Regions from separate parts of the Clostridioides sp. ES-W-0016-02 genome, predicted to be linked through region 1. Evidence: a T-box and tRNA genes for the amino acid it is inferred to sense, from the RefSeq annotation. Region 1 holds a T-box; the other holds one or more tRNA genes.
What was found. A T-box is a leader RNA that pairs with one kind of tRNA and senses whether it is charged. The one in region 1 lies ahead of thrS (threonine--tRNA ligase), so its partner is inferred to be a tRNA-Thr.
Positions count from the first base shown of each region.

Region 2: it encodes a tRNA-Thr, which carries the amino acid that the T-box ahead of thrS (threonine--tRNA ligase) is inferred to sense. The anticodon was not compared.

Region 1 covers NZ_CP061361.1:594,157-600,629, reverse strand. Annotated here, with positions in the region: gene IC758_RS03135 (DUF4097 family beta strand repeat-containing protein) at 1-332, shown strand, start outside; gene thrS (threonine--tRNA ligase) at 581-2,500, opposite strand; T-box leader at 2,564-2,801, opposite strand; gene IC758_RS03125 (DUF445 domain-containing protein) at 3,009-3,611, opposite strand; gene IC758_RS03120 (putative sporulation protein YtxC) at 3,860-4,678, opposite strand; gene IC758_RS03115 (DUF6873 family GME fold protein) at 4,681-5,442, opposite strand; gene IC758_RS03110 (hypothetical protein) at 5,604-6,023, opposite strand; gene IC758_RS03105 (BMP family ABC transporter substrate-binding protein) at 6,091-6,473, opposite strand, start outside.
Region 2 covers NZ_CP061361.1:3,118,234-3,124,706, reverse strand. Annotated here, with positions in the region: rRNA gene IC758_RS14755 (16S ribosomal RNA) at 1-214, shown strand, start outside; rRNA gene IC758_RS14750 (23S ribosomal RNA) at 436-3,334, shown strand; tRNA gene IC758_RS14745 (tRNA-Thr) at 3,412-3,486, shown strand; gene srtB (class B sortase) at 3,708-4,394, opposite strand; RNA gene rnpB (RNase P RNA component class A) at 4,526-4,860, shown strand; gene IC758_RS14730 (SPOR domain-containing protein) at 5,137-6,473, shown strand, end outside.

The DNA.
Region 1 (6,473 bases):
ACAATAAGAATCTTATATGCGAATCAACTTCTGGTAAAGTTAATATAGAGGGTAAATTTTCCAATATCAAATCTGAGACAACTAGTGGAGATATAAAAATTAATTCAAGTGCAATGTTGTCTTCTTTCAAATGTGATACTACTTCTGGTGATATTGATTTGTATATTCCTGAGAATTCAGGATTTACCTTAGATTTTAGTAAGGTCTCTGGTAATTTAAATAGTAGTTTTAAATTACTTCAGGATGGCGATTCATATATTTATAAAAATGGGACTGCAAAGATGTATGTGGATACTACAAGTGCCGATTTAAATATTATAAAAAATAACTAACAAAAAATAGCGATATTAAAGCGTTGTATAAACTACATAAAGATAATATACATTAAAAAGTTATATAAATTACACGAAGATAAATCTTTATATCTTATAAGCAAAAATTAGAGGCACATTATCATAAAAAATATGACTAAATGTGCCTCTAATTATAATTATTTATTCACAAGATACTTATCTATACAGAAAATATCTATCTATACACAAGTTAACATTTTATATATCAATTAACTTTATTTTATATATTAGTTTTGAATAACACTTTCTCTTGACTCAATTTCTTTTGAAATACTAGCTATAAACTCATCTAATTTAATACTGCCTATTTCACCTTTATCTCTTGATCTTACAGAAACATTATTTTCAGCTACTTCTTTTTCACCTACTACTAACATATAAGGAACTTTTTCAAGTTGAGCTTCTCTTATTTTAAATCCAATTTTTTCAGCTCTATCATCTAATTCAACTCTTATACCTTTATCAAATAATACTTTTTTAACTTCATTAGCATAATCCATAAACTTATCAGATATAGGAAGTATCTTAACTTGAGTTGGAGATAACCAAACTGGGAATTTGCCAGCATAATGTTCAATTAATATACCTATAAATCTCTCTATACTACCAAAAGCAACTCTATGAATCATAACTGGTCTATGTTTCTCACCATCTTGTCCAATATAAGTATTATCAAATTGTCTTGGAAGTTGCATATCTAATTGGATAGTACCACATTGCCAAGTTCTTCCTAAACAGTCTCTTAAATGGAAGTCTATCTTAGGACCATAGAATGCCCCATCACCTTCATTTATAGTATATGGTAGACCTAACTCTTCTAAAGCTTCTCTTAATCCATTTTCAGCTGCTTCCCACTCTTCTTCGCTTCCCATAGAATTTTCTGGTCTTGTAGATAATTCTAGATTGTATTCAAATCCAAAAGTCTTGTAAATACCATCTATTAGATTAGCTACACCTTTTATTTCATCTTTGATTTGTTCTGGTAACATGAATATATGTGAATCATCTTGAGTAAATGCTCTAACTCTCATTAATCCTTGTAATGCTCCAGATAACTCATGTCTATGAACTCTACCAAGTTCTGCAACTCTCATTGGGAAATCTCTATATGAGTGTAATTGAGAATTGTAGTAAATTAATCCACCAGGACAGTTCATAGGTTTTATAGCATAATCCTCGTCATCTATTTTAACTGTATACATATTCTCTTTGTAATGATACCAGTGACCTGAAGTCTCCCATAATTTTCTGTTTAATATAATTGGAGATTCTATTTCAATATATCCAGCTTTTCTGTGTATTTCTCTCCAGAATTTTAATAATTCATTTTTAAGTTCCATTCCTTTTGGTAAGAACATAGGGAATCCAGGACCTTCATCAGGTATCATAAATAAACCTAATTCTTTACCTAATTTTCTATGGTCTCTTTTTTTAGCTTCTTCTAATAAGTGTAGGTACTCTTCTAAATCTTTATTTTTTTCAAAAGAAGTTCCATAGATTCTTTGAAGCATTTTATTTTTTTCGTCACCACGCCAGTATGCACCTGCTACACTTTGTAATTTAACAGCTTTAACCTTTTTAGTAGATGGTAAATGTGGTCCTCTACATAAATCAGTAAAATCACCTTGTTTATAGAAAGATATTATTTCACTTTCAGGTAAATCAGATATAAGCTCTACCTTATAATCTTCTCCTTGTTCTTTCATAAGTTCTAAAGCTTCATTTCTAGGAAGTTCAAATCTTTCTATTTTTAAATCTTCTTTAGCTATTTTTTTCATTTCAGCTTCTATTTTTTCCAAGTCTTCTGGAACTAATCTATGTTCTAAATCTATATCATAATAGAATCCATTCTCTATACTTGGCCCTATAGCAAGTTTTGCTTCTGGGTAAAGTCTCTTTATAGCTTGAGCTAACATATGTGCTGATGTATGTCTAAAAACGTCTTTTCCTTCTTTATCTTCAAATTTAAATAAGTTTAAATCACAATCACTATCTATCATGTGGTCCAGACCTACAACCTCTCCGTTCACAGATGCTGCTACCACATTTCTAGCTAATCCTTCACTAATGGATTTAGCCACATCCATAACAGAAAGAGCATTTTCAAATTCTTTTATTGAACCATCTTTTAAAGCAACTTTAATCATTGTTTTTTCCTCCTTATTGAGATAATTTTTAATTTTTTTGTAATAAAAAATCGCCCCAAATATATTTGGGACGATATTAATTCGCGGTTCCACCCAAGTTGGTGTATACAAATATATACAACCCTCTTGATGACTATAAGGTAGTCACCCGAGCACTTTCACAAATCGTGTAAAACAAATATTGCTAATAAGCTCAGCTCCAAGGTAGTTTTCAAATAGACCTATTACATGGGTTTTCAGCCATAGACCCAGATTCTCTGTGAATGGTTTCCACTCTACTCTTCCTCTTCAACACTATAATTTTTGATATATTTTCATTATAACAGATAGTCATACATCAATCAACATTAATGTAATATATTAATTACCCATTATTTTTCATCTCAATCAATTTTAAACTAATATTCTTATATTTTATATTAATTTAATCTTTTGATTTATAGTAATATTATAATATTTTCACTAATTTTAAATTTTTAAAGCATATCTACATGCATGATAGATATAACTAGATAAATATAGTCACTAATCCTTGAACTATACCTATTAAGAAACCTAATACAAGACCTAAGATTTCTATATGTTTTAATTCATTTTTAGCTATTCTTATGATTATTTCTTCTAGTTCATATAAATCTAGTTCATTAATCTTATCTTCGACCATTTTTTGTATATCTATACGCTCATTTGCTTTATTTATTATATTTTTGCTCAATTCATCTATGCTCTGTTTCACTTCAGATTCAATTATATCTCCTAAATAGTCCTGAATCATGTTCTTTATACTGCTTGGTATAAATGAAACTTTCTCATGTATGATAATTTTCACCCTTGCTTTTATGTATCTTACAACTTCTTCCTTATCTTCGTCAGTAATGATATTTGCAAGTATTTCGTCCATTGAAAGAAATTCGTTTTGAATTATTTCACCTACATTTGCTGCTATTTCTGCTCTTCTCTTTGGTATAAGACCTACTATCTCTATATTTAAAATAGGTATCTTAATAGATACTATTGGTCTAAATATCAGTCTTATAGCAACTACATTTGTGACATAACCTATAAATCCACCAATAACAGCTAATATTAGTATCCTAATTAAATTATCCATTATAAAACTTCTCCTTATCAATTGTATATTTGTTAGCTATATTTTATCTTTAATAACTCTAGTTATATTATAGCTTTATATACAATTATAAGTCTTTCGTGTCGATTTCAAAAGAATTTTTTGATTTCTAATTTTTATTTTTATTATTTTAGTTGTATTTTACTATCTTTTAACTCTGATTTATCTGTAATTTGAGTATATTTTTATTTTTAACTATCTTTTCAAATCTTAAATTATATCTTTCAATTCTAATTTTCCATAATTATACTAACTTTATTTTCAAAAATTGCTTCTACTGTATCTATGATTTCCTTTGAGCAATTGTTATTTAATAAATCTAATATTTCTATCTTCTTAGGGCATAAAGTTAATAAGGTACTTATTAAAAAGTCCTCATAATTTAAATTTTCTCTTATGACCATATTTATAATTTCTTCATCATCTATACTGTCTATTTTATTTCCATTTTTATCGTATAAAATAAATGTATTATCTTCCATTATATGAACTTTAAGTAAATCTATCTTTTCTTCTTGAGTATCTATAAAATATTTTAAAACTCTTATAAACTCATCTTGGTCTCTTTTTATTAAATACTCTTCAACTGCAATATCACCTATAGCAGAAATATATTTCATAAATTCTCTCATTCTAAATCTAATAAAACCTTCGACATTTATAAAATCATTTTCCTCTATATAGTTCCTAACCCTTGTAAATACTGTTTCTCTCATAAAAATCTCTTTTTTAGCAAATATGTTTAGTGAATATATGTATATATTATTTTTATCTTCAGGATATGTACGCCCATAGCATTTTAGAATGTATTCTTTTAAAAGTTTCTCTTTCATTATACTTATTATCATACTAGTTATTTCTGTAGATATTTCATCAATATTTAGAGCTCTTTGTTCAGTTTTAGTACCATTAAGTATCTTCTTATTTAATACTTCTTGCTTTGCAGAATCAATTACGACTTCTACAATGTCATTTGTATATATTAATCTATCGTTTACATTATTATTCCTCAAAAATTTCATAGAAGAAATATTATCCTTCTCAACCAAAGTTATCGCTCCTTTCTCGTCATGAGAGGAACTATAGAACCTATATCGAGTAAATTTTCACTACTAAGTGTAACTATCTCCTTGTTTTTACTTTCTATAAAACTTTTTATACGTTCATAGTCAGGATGTTTTTTAACATCTCCACAAAAAGCTAGTTTATCCTTAGAAATTAACCCTGTACATCCACCTATAAATCCATAATTCATCTCAAATAAATTTATATGACCTTTTTCTATTAATAAACACTCTATTTCTGTATTCTTCATGCTTTTCCAAATACCTTTATCTGATGTTATTATAGATGTTCTATCTACTATACAGATTGAGCATTTAGAATAGCCCTGCTCTATATTTATCTTTTTAAGTTTATTATTTTCAATATAATCTAATATCGCTCTGTCAGTGTACTTAAAATTGTGTATGGCATAATCACCAACTATAGCAATATTGTAAGGTATATCATAAGGATATTTATTTGATAAATTAGCTTCTCCCTTAATTATATTAAATTTATGTTTACTTAATAACTCTTTGTATTGATTATATACATTCGGCGCAACAATTATATCTCCTTTTCCTAAATTACAAATACATATATCTGGGTGATATTTTATACTTTCATATAATTCTTTACATTCTATTGTTTTTATTATTTCTATATTTCTTAATTTTAATTCATTTTCCATTAGATAACTAATTCTTTTGTCCACCAAAGCTAGACACAAATCGTCATCTAGTATAAATGGCTCTCTTGTAAATTCCATTTTTTACTCCTTTTTATTTTTTTTGATAAATTTTTTATTTGAATATAAATAAAGTGTGCAGTAGATTTTTTCTACTTACACACTTATTATTGGACTTTTATGTAATTAATCTAAATTAATTAATGTTTTTTTTGATAAATTTTTATAAAAACTCTACTCTATCATCTAATTGATTTTAATTTAGCTATATCGTTCCAATTGCTTGCTGTTACTATTTCAATTTTATTTAAGTCTCTTTTTATCTCTTGTGTGTCTCCTTTAACAGCTACAACATGTTTTTCTGTATATTCTAATTCTACCTTTGTGTCTTTTAAATCTTTTTTAATTTCTACTAGATTATTTTCTATCTTATCTAATCTAGAGTCTATTCCATTAAATCTAACATCTACTTTATCTAGTCTTATGTCTACTTCATCAAATCTAGCACCCATCTTCTCTAGTCTTATGTCTACCTCATCAAATCTAGCATCCATTTTATCTAGTCTTGTATCCATCTTATCTAATCTGTTTTCTAATTTATCAAATCTGTCGTTAATACTGTTTTGCATTTTGTCTAGAAATTGCAAAATTTTGTCTTCCATATGTATCAACTCCTCTATAGATAATTATAACATTCCACACAAATACTATACATATCTTCAGCAATAATTAGTATGTACTTTTCACCTTATTGTACTCTTTTTTTACATATTCCAAAACATCTGGTGGTATGTTTCTATTGCTATTTGGAGTAAGTCCAATTTCTCCATCTTTTATCTTAAACTCCATGACTTTACTTCCCTTAAAACCATCCTTTACAACATTCTGTATCAATTCATAAACAGGCTGTTCTACATCCTTTACAATCGAACTTATTACATTATCTGGAGCCATATCATATTGGTCTTTATTAATAGCTATAACTTTACCACCATTTTCTCTAGCTACCTGAATAGCTCTTTTCCCATCATCCTCTGTGGCTGAAAATACAACATCTCTATCAGAATCTCTCATTTCTTTTGCAATAGTTCTAGCTGACTCAGGATTTTCAA
Region 2 (6,473 bases), 1.7 Mb from region 1:
ATGAAGCTGGAGTTACTAGTAATCGCAGATCAGAATGCTGCGGTGAATGCGTTCCCGGGTCTTGTACACACCGCCCGTCACACCACGGGAGTTGGAGACGCCCGAAGCCGATTATCTAACCTTTTGGAAGAAGTCGTCGAAGGTGGAATCAATAACTGGGGTGAAGTCGTAACAAGGTAGCCGTATCGGAAGGTGCGGCTGGATCACCTCCTTTCTAAGGAGAATTGCCTACTGTTTAATTTTGAGGGTTCGTTTTTACGAATACTCAATTAGCACTTTGAGCAACAGGATTTATCTGTTGGCGCTGTGCGTTAGCACTTTGAAAACTGCATATATATATTTAGTGATATGACATCTAATTTGTAATATATAAAGCTGATAACTTTTAAAAATTATCGAAGTTGATAGCTTCTAATCTATCAAACCTTTTTAACTGGTCAAGTTATTAAGGGTGCAGGGCGGATGCCTTGGCACTAGGAGCCGATGAAGGACGTGATAAGCTGCGATAAGCTTCGGGGAGTTGCACGTAAACTTTGATCCGAAGATTTCCGAATGAGGAAACTCACTTAGAGTAATGTCTAAGTATCATTAAGTGAATACATAGCTTAATGAGGGGAACTCAGGGAACTGAAACATCTAAGTACCTGAAGGAAGAGAAAGAAATTCGATTCCGTAAGTAGCGGCGAGCGAACGCGGAATAGCCCAAACCAATAAAGTTTTCTTTATTGGGGTTGCGGACATATCTTAAACGAAGAGGTATCGTAATTGAAGAGGTTTGGAAAGACCCACCACAGAAGGTAATAGTCCTGTATGTCAAACGAGAAAACTTCAGATATGATCCAGAGTACCACGGGACACGTGAAACCCTGTGGGAAGCAGGAGGGACCACCCTCCAAGGCTAAATACTACCTAGTGACCGATAGCGTATAGTACCGTGAGGGAAAGGTGAAAAGAACCCCGGGAGGGGAGTGAAATAGAACCTGAAACCCTGCACTTACAAGCTGTGGAAGCACATTTCTTGTGTGACCGCGTACTTTTTGTAGAACGGGCCAACGAGTTACGTTAAGTAGCAAGGTTAAGCACTTAAGGTGTGGAGCCGTAGCGAAAGCGAGTTTTAACTGAGCGTTCAGTTACTTGACGTAGACCCGAAACCGGGCGACCTACCCATGAGCAGGATGAAGCGAAAGTAAAATTTCGTGGAGGTCCGAACCCACGAGCGTTGAAAAGCTCGGGGATGACTTGTGGGTAGCGGTGAAATTCCAATCGAGCCCGGAGATAGCTGGTTCTCCCCGAAATAGCTTTAGGGCTAGCCTCAAGGTGAGAGATACGGAGGTAGAGCACTGAATGTCCTAGGGGGTATTGCACCTACCGAAGACTATCAAACTCCGAATGCCGTCATCTTATACTTGGGAGTCAGACTGTGGGTGATAAGATTCATAGTCGAAAGGGCAACAGCCCAGATCGTCAGCTAAGGTCCCTAAATGTAAGTTAAGTGGTAAAGGATGTGGGATTGCACAGACAACCAGGATGTTGGCTTAGAAGCAGCCACTCATTCAAAGAGTGCGTAATAGCTCACTGGTCGAGTGATCCTGCGCCGAAGATTTCCGGGGCTAAAACTTACTACCGAAGCTACGGCATCAGTAATGATGGGTAGGGGAGCTTCCCATACGGGTTGAAGCATGACCGTAAGGACATGTGGACAGTATGGGAGTGAGAATGTTGGCATGAGTAGCGAGATGTGGGTGAGAATCCCACAGGCCGTAAACCCAAGGTTTCCAGGGGAAGGTTCGTCCGCCCTGGGTTAGTCGGGACCTAAGCTGAGGCCGAAAGGCGTAGGTGATGGACAACAGGTTGATATTCCTGTACTACCGATAACCGTTTGAGAGATGGGATGACACAGTAGGATAAGCTAAGCACACTGTTGGTTATGTGTGCCCAAGCATTGAGGCAGTCAGAGTAGGTAAATCCGCTTTGATAATGCTGGGATGTGATGGGGAGCGAAATTTAGTAGCGAAGTAGCTGATTTCACACTGTCAAGAAAAGTCTCTATCGAGGTTAAAGGTACCCGTACCGCAAACCGACACAGGTGGGTGAGGAGAGTATCCTAAGGCCCGCGAGAGAACTGTTGTTAAGGAACTCGGCAAAATGACCCCGTAACTTAGGGATAAGGGGTGCCACCATACGGTGGCCGCAGAGAATAGGCCCAAGCGACTGTTTACCAAAAACATAGGTTTCTGCTAAGTCGCAAGACGATGTATAGGAGCTGACGCCTGCCCGGTGCTGGAAGGTTAAGGGGATCTGTTAGAGTAATCGAAGCAGTGAACTTAAGCCCCAGTAAACGGCGGCCGTAACTATAACGGTCCTAAGGTAGCGAAATTCCTTGTCGGGTAAGTTCCGACCCGCACGAAAGGCGTAACGATTTGGGCACTGTCTCAACAACAGACTCGGTGAAATTGTAATTCCGGTGAAGATGCCGGATACCTGCGACAGGACGGAAAGACCCCATGGAGCTTTACTGTAGCTTGACATTGGGTCTTGGTACTACATGTACAGGATAGGTGGGAGGCTTTGAAACCAGGACGCCAGTTTTGGCGGAGCCATCCTTGGGATACCACCCTTGTAGTACTGGGACTCTAACCATAGGCCATGAATCTGGTCTTGGGACACTGTCAGGTGGGCAGTTTGACTGGGGCGGTCGCCTCCCAAAAGGTAACGGAGGCGCTCAAAGGTTCTCTCAGTACGGTCGGAAATCGTACGTAGAGTGTAAAGGCAAAAGAGAGCTTGATTGCAAGACATACAGGTCGAGCAAGGATGAAAATCGGACTTAGTGATCCGGTGGTTCTGCGTGGAAGGGCCATCGCTCAACGGATAAAAGCTACCCTGGGGATAACAGGCTTATCTCCCCCAAGAGTCCACATCGACGGGGAGGTTTGGCACCTCGATGTCGGCTCATCACATCCTGGGGCTGTAGTAGGTCCCAAGGGTTGGGCTGTTCGCCCATTAAAGTGGTACGCGAGCTGGGTTCAGAACGTCGTGAGACAGTTCGGTCCCTATCCGTCGCAGGCGTAGGAAATTTGAGGAGACCTGTCCTTAGTACGAGAGGACCGGGATGGACGTACCTCTGGTGTACCAGTTGTTCTGCCAAGGGCATGGCTGGGTAGCTATGTACGGAATGGATAAGCGCTGAAAGCATCTAAGCGCGAAGCCAACTTCAAGATAAGATTTCCCACCGCAAGGGTAAGACCCCAGAAAGACTATCTGGTTGATAGGTCGAAGGTGTAAGTGCAGCAATGTATTTAGCTTATCGATACTAATAGGTCGAGGACTTGACCAATATTTATTTGATGTTCATTAATTAAAATATATATGCAGTTTTTAGAGTGTTAATTTAACTCACAATAGAATAAGTGTGCTGGTGTGGCTCAACGGTAGAGCAGCTGACTTGTAATCAGCAGGTTGTAGGTTCGATTCCTATCACCAGCTCCAGTAAAGACTATGTTTTTAACATAGTCTTTTTTATTATATAATATATTTATTATTTTATATAGTTTATAGAAATAGACAGGAAATTGATAAATTTAAGTAAAAAATAGCTATTAAGTAAGAAATAGCTATACAGATTAAAATAATTATTTTAATCTGTATGTGAATACCTTAACGCAAAAATTTGATTATTTGTGTAAGAATTGTTAAAAAGACATGTATATTTAATTTGAAACTAACTTGCCATGGATTACCATTCTAGCATCATCAAATTCATAAGTGCATGTAGAAAGTGTAACTATCTTATCTTTACTACTTACTTTCATATTTGATTTATGTAATGATTTGGAAGTAATAGCATCTATGTATTTTTGATAGTCTGATTCGCTATTAAAGCTTGTTTTTAGATAATCATAATCAGATTCTACAATATAGGCAGAAAATACTTCATATAATAATTCTTTTCCATCCATAGTGATTTTTATTTGATTGTTTTCTTTAAAGAAATCATCATCTTTAAACTTATTTAGATTATTAAACATTGTTTTGTTTTTCATATTATGTCCATATACTATAACATTTTGGTCATCCAGAGATTTATTTCTATAATCCATGAATAATGTACCTGAGATAGATTTTTTACCATAAAAGTCTTTGTCAAGATAATAAGAATTATCTTTAGATTGTACAACTGGATAATTTATATTTGTATTATCAACAGAAAGCCAAAACTTAAAATCTTTGTTTATTTTTAATAAGTCTTCTTTTTTATTTTCTTTTTTCTGAAGTTGAGCAGATACTTTAGTATCATGGCTGTACTTGCTAAGCTTTAAGCATATATTAAATCCACTATAGATTATTACTAATATTAATATAATATTAATTATTACTCTATATAATTTTTTCAACATTCCACCTCAAATCATAAATAATAGTTTATATACCTATATTACACTATTTTTGAAGAAATTTAAATTTTTAGTATAATATTACTTTGACATACTTAAGTATTTATGATAATATAGCTAAGTAAAATGAATATTAAGTAAGCCAGATAATCGCATGTAATTTTACATGAGGAAAGTCGGAGCTCCATAGAGCAGGGTGCTAGGTAACACCTAGTGGGAGCAATCCTAAGGATAGTGCAACAGAAATAAACCGCCACTTAAGTGGTAAGGATGGAAAGGCGAGGTAAGAGCTCACCAGCAGCTAGGCGACTAGTTGGCTATGTAAACCCCACCTGGAGCAAGACCAAGATAGGAATAAAGAGTGCTGCTCGTACTCTCCGGTAGGTAGGTCGCTTGAGCTTATTGGTGACAATAAGCCTAGAAAGATGATTATCTAATACAGAACTCCGCTTATAGACTTGCTTAATTTTTTCGATAGGTGAAACATCAGTTTAAACTGATGTTTTTTTATTTGCAAATTTGTCTAATTTACTTTCAAAATTTTGTGGAATATTGTAATATAAGTTAGTACAGATATTAAAAATGGTATAATATAAGATGGATATAAAAAGAAAAAGTAAAATGATGTAAATAATATGATATGATATAAGATGTAGTAAATTTAGTAACTAATTATTAAAATATCATAATCAAATTAGTAATTTTACATAATGTAAATATCACAATAAAATAATTGATTTAAGGAGTGAAGGTTTTGAGTGAAAATAATATAATAAGAAATACTGTTTTAAATGTCACAGCAAGTTTTTTAAAACAAGAGTCTAAGATAAATGAAAAATTAGAAGGTGTTTTAGAAAAGAAATTTGAAAAAGTAGAATTCAATGAAGCAAAATATGCTGAGCTTTTAAAATTTAATATATTGTTTTATAAAACATTAGCAAGAAATACAGAACCGCTTATCGGGAAATGGATAGTAGATAAATACATACCTGAAATAGATGAATTAGAGAAAGAATTAGAATTAACTACAGCTAAATGTAGAAAGTATGTAAATAAGGCAATGAAGGATGGTTTAGACTGTCTAAAAGCCAACGATTTAAGTAGTTTTTTAGCTTATGATAAAATGGACCTATTAGAGAGACGAAGACGTTTAGAAAAGGATTATAAGGTTCTAAATCTATATAAAGACCTTCTTAATATAACACTTAGAAAGATAAGTTTAGAAAAGAAAGATTGTGCAAGTTTATTTCTTAAGAATCAAGCTGATGCTAAAAGAGAACTAAAAAGAGAAATAATATTCTGTGTAAATAAGATATTAGCTAGTAGCAAAGAGGTAGTACCTAAAAATATAGAAGAGAATTCTGAACAAAGCAGTGAAGATATAAAAGCAACAGAAATTGAAGATTTACAATTAGGTAAAGATAATTCAGAAAATGATGTTTTATTAAATTCAGTTAAAAAGTCAGAATTAGGAAAAGAACCGCAGATAAATGATGTAGAAGCAAAGTTTATGGATAAACTAAATAGTTTAAATGATGAAAGTATATCTCAAACTGTATATAATGAATATAAAAAATTATGTGGGTTAGAAGAACTTCCTTATGTTGAAGGCTATGGCTTTGGTGGAGAAGTTATTAAAGACTTTGTTTGTGCAACAGTTGCATTAGAATTTTTGAAGAGAAGAAATAGAGACCTTATAGAAGGTGCGATGAGATTAACTATAATTGGAGAATTTGGTGCTGAAAATTTTAAGGAATTCATAGATTATGTAATTAAAAATAAAACAGAAATTAGTGAAAATGTTTGGGAAGAAGCACACATTGTTCTAAAAGATAAATCTTCTGAATTAGAAAATCACGATATTGTATCAAAGAGAACTAGAAAAAATAAAGACATTGATATTGAAGAATATATTTATATGATAAAAAATGCAGATAAAGATGTTTGTTTTAGAAGTAGCATTTCTATAGAGGAAGATACTAAAGAAGAAGTAATTAATAAGAATGAAAATGTAGAGAATGCTATAGAAAATAAAGAAGATATTGAAAAAGATCATGATATAAATAAAGAAGAAATAATTGA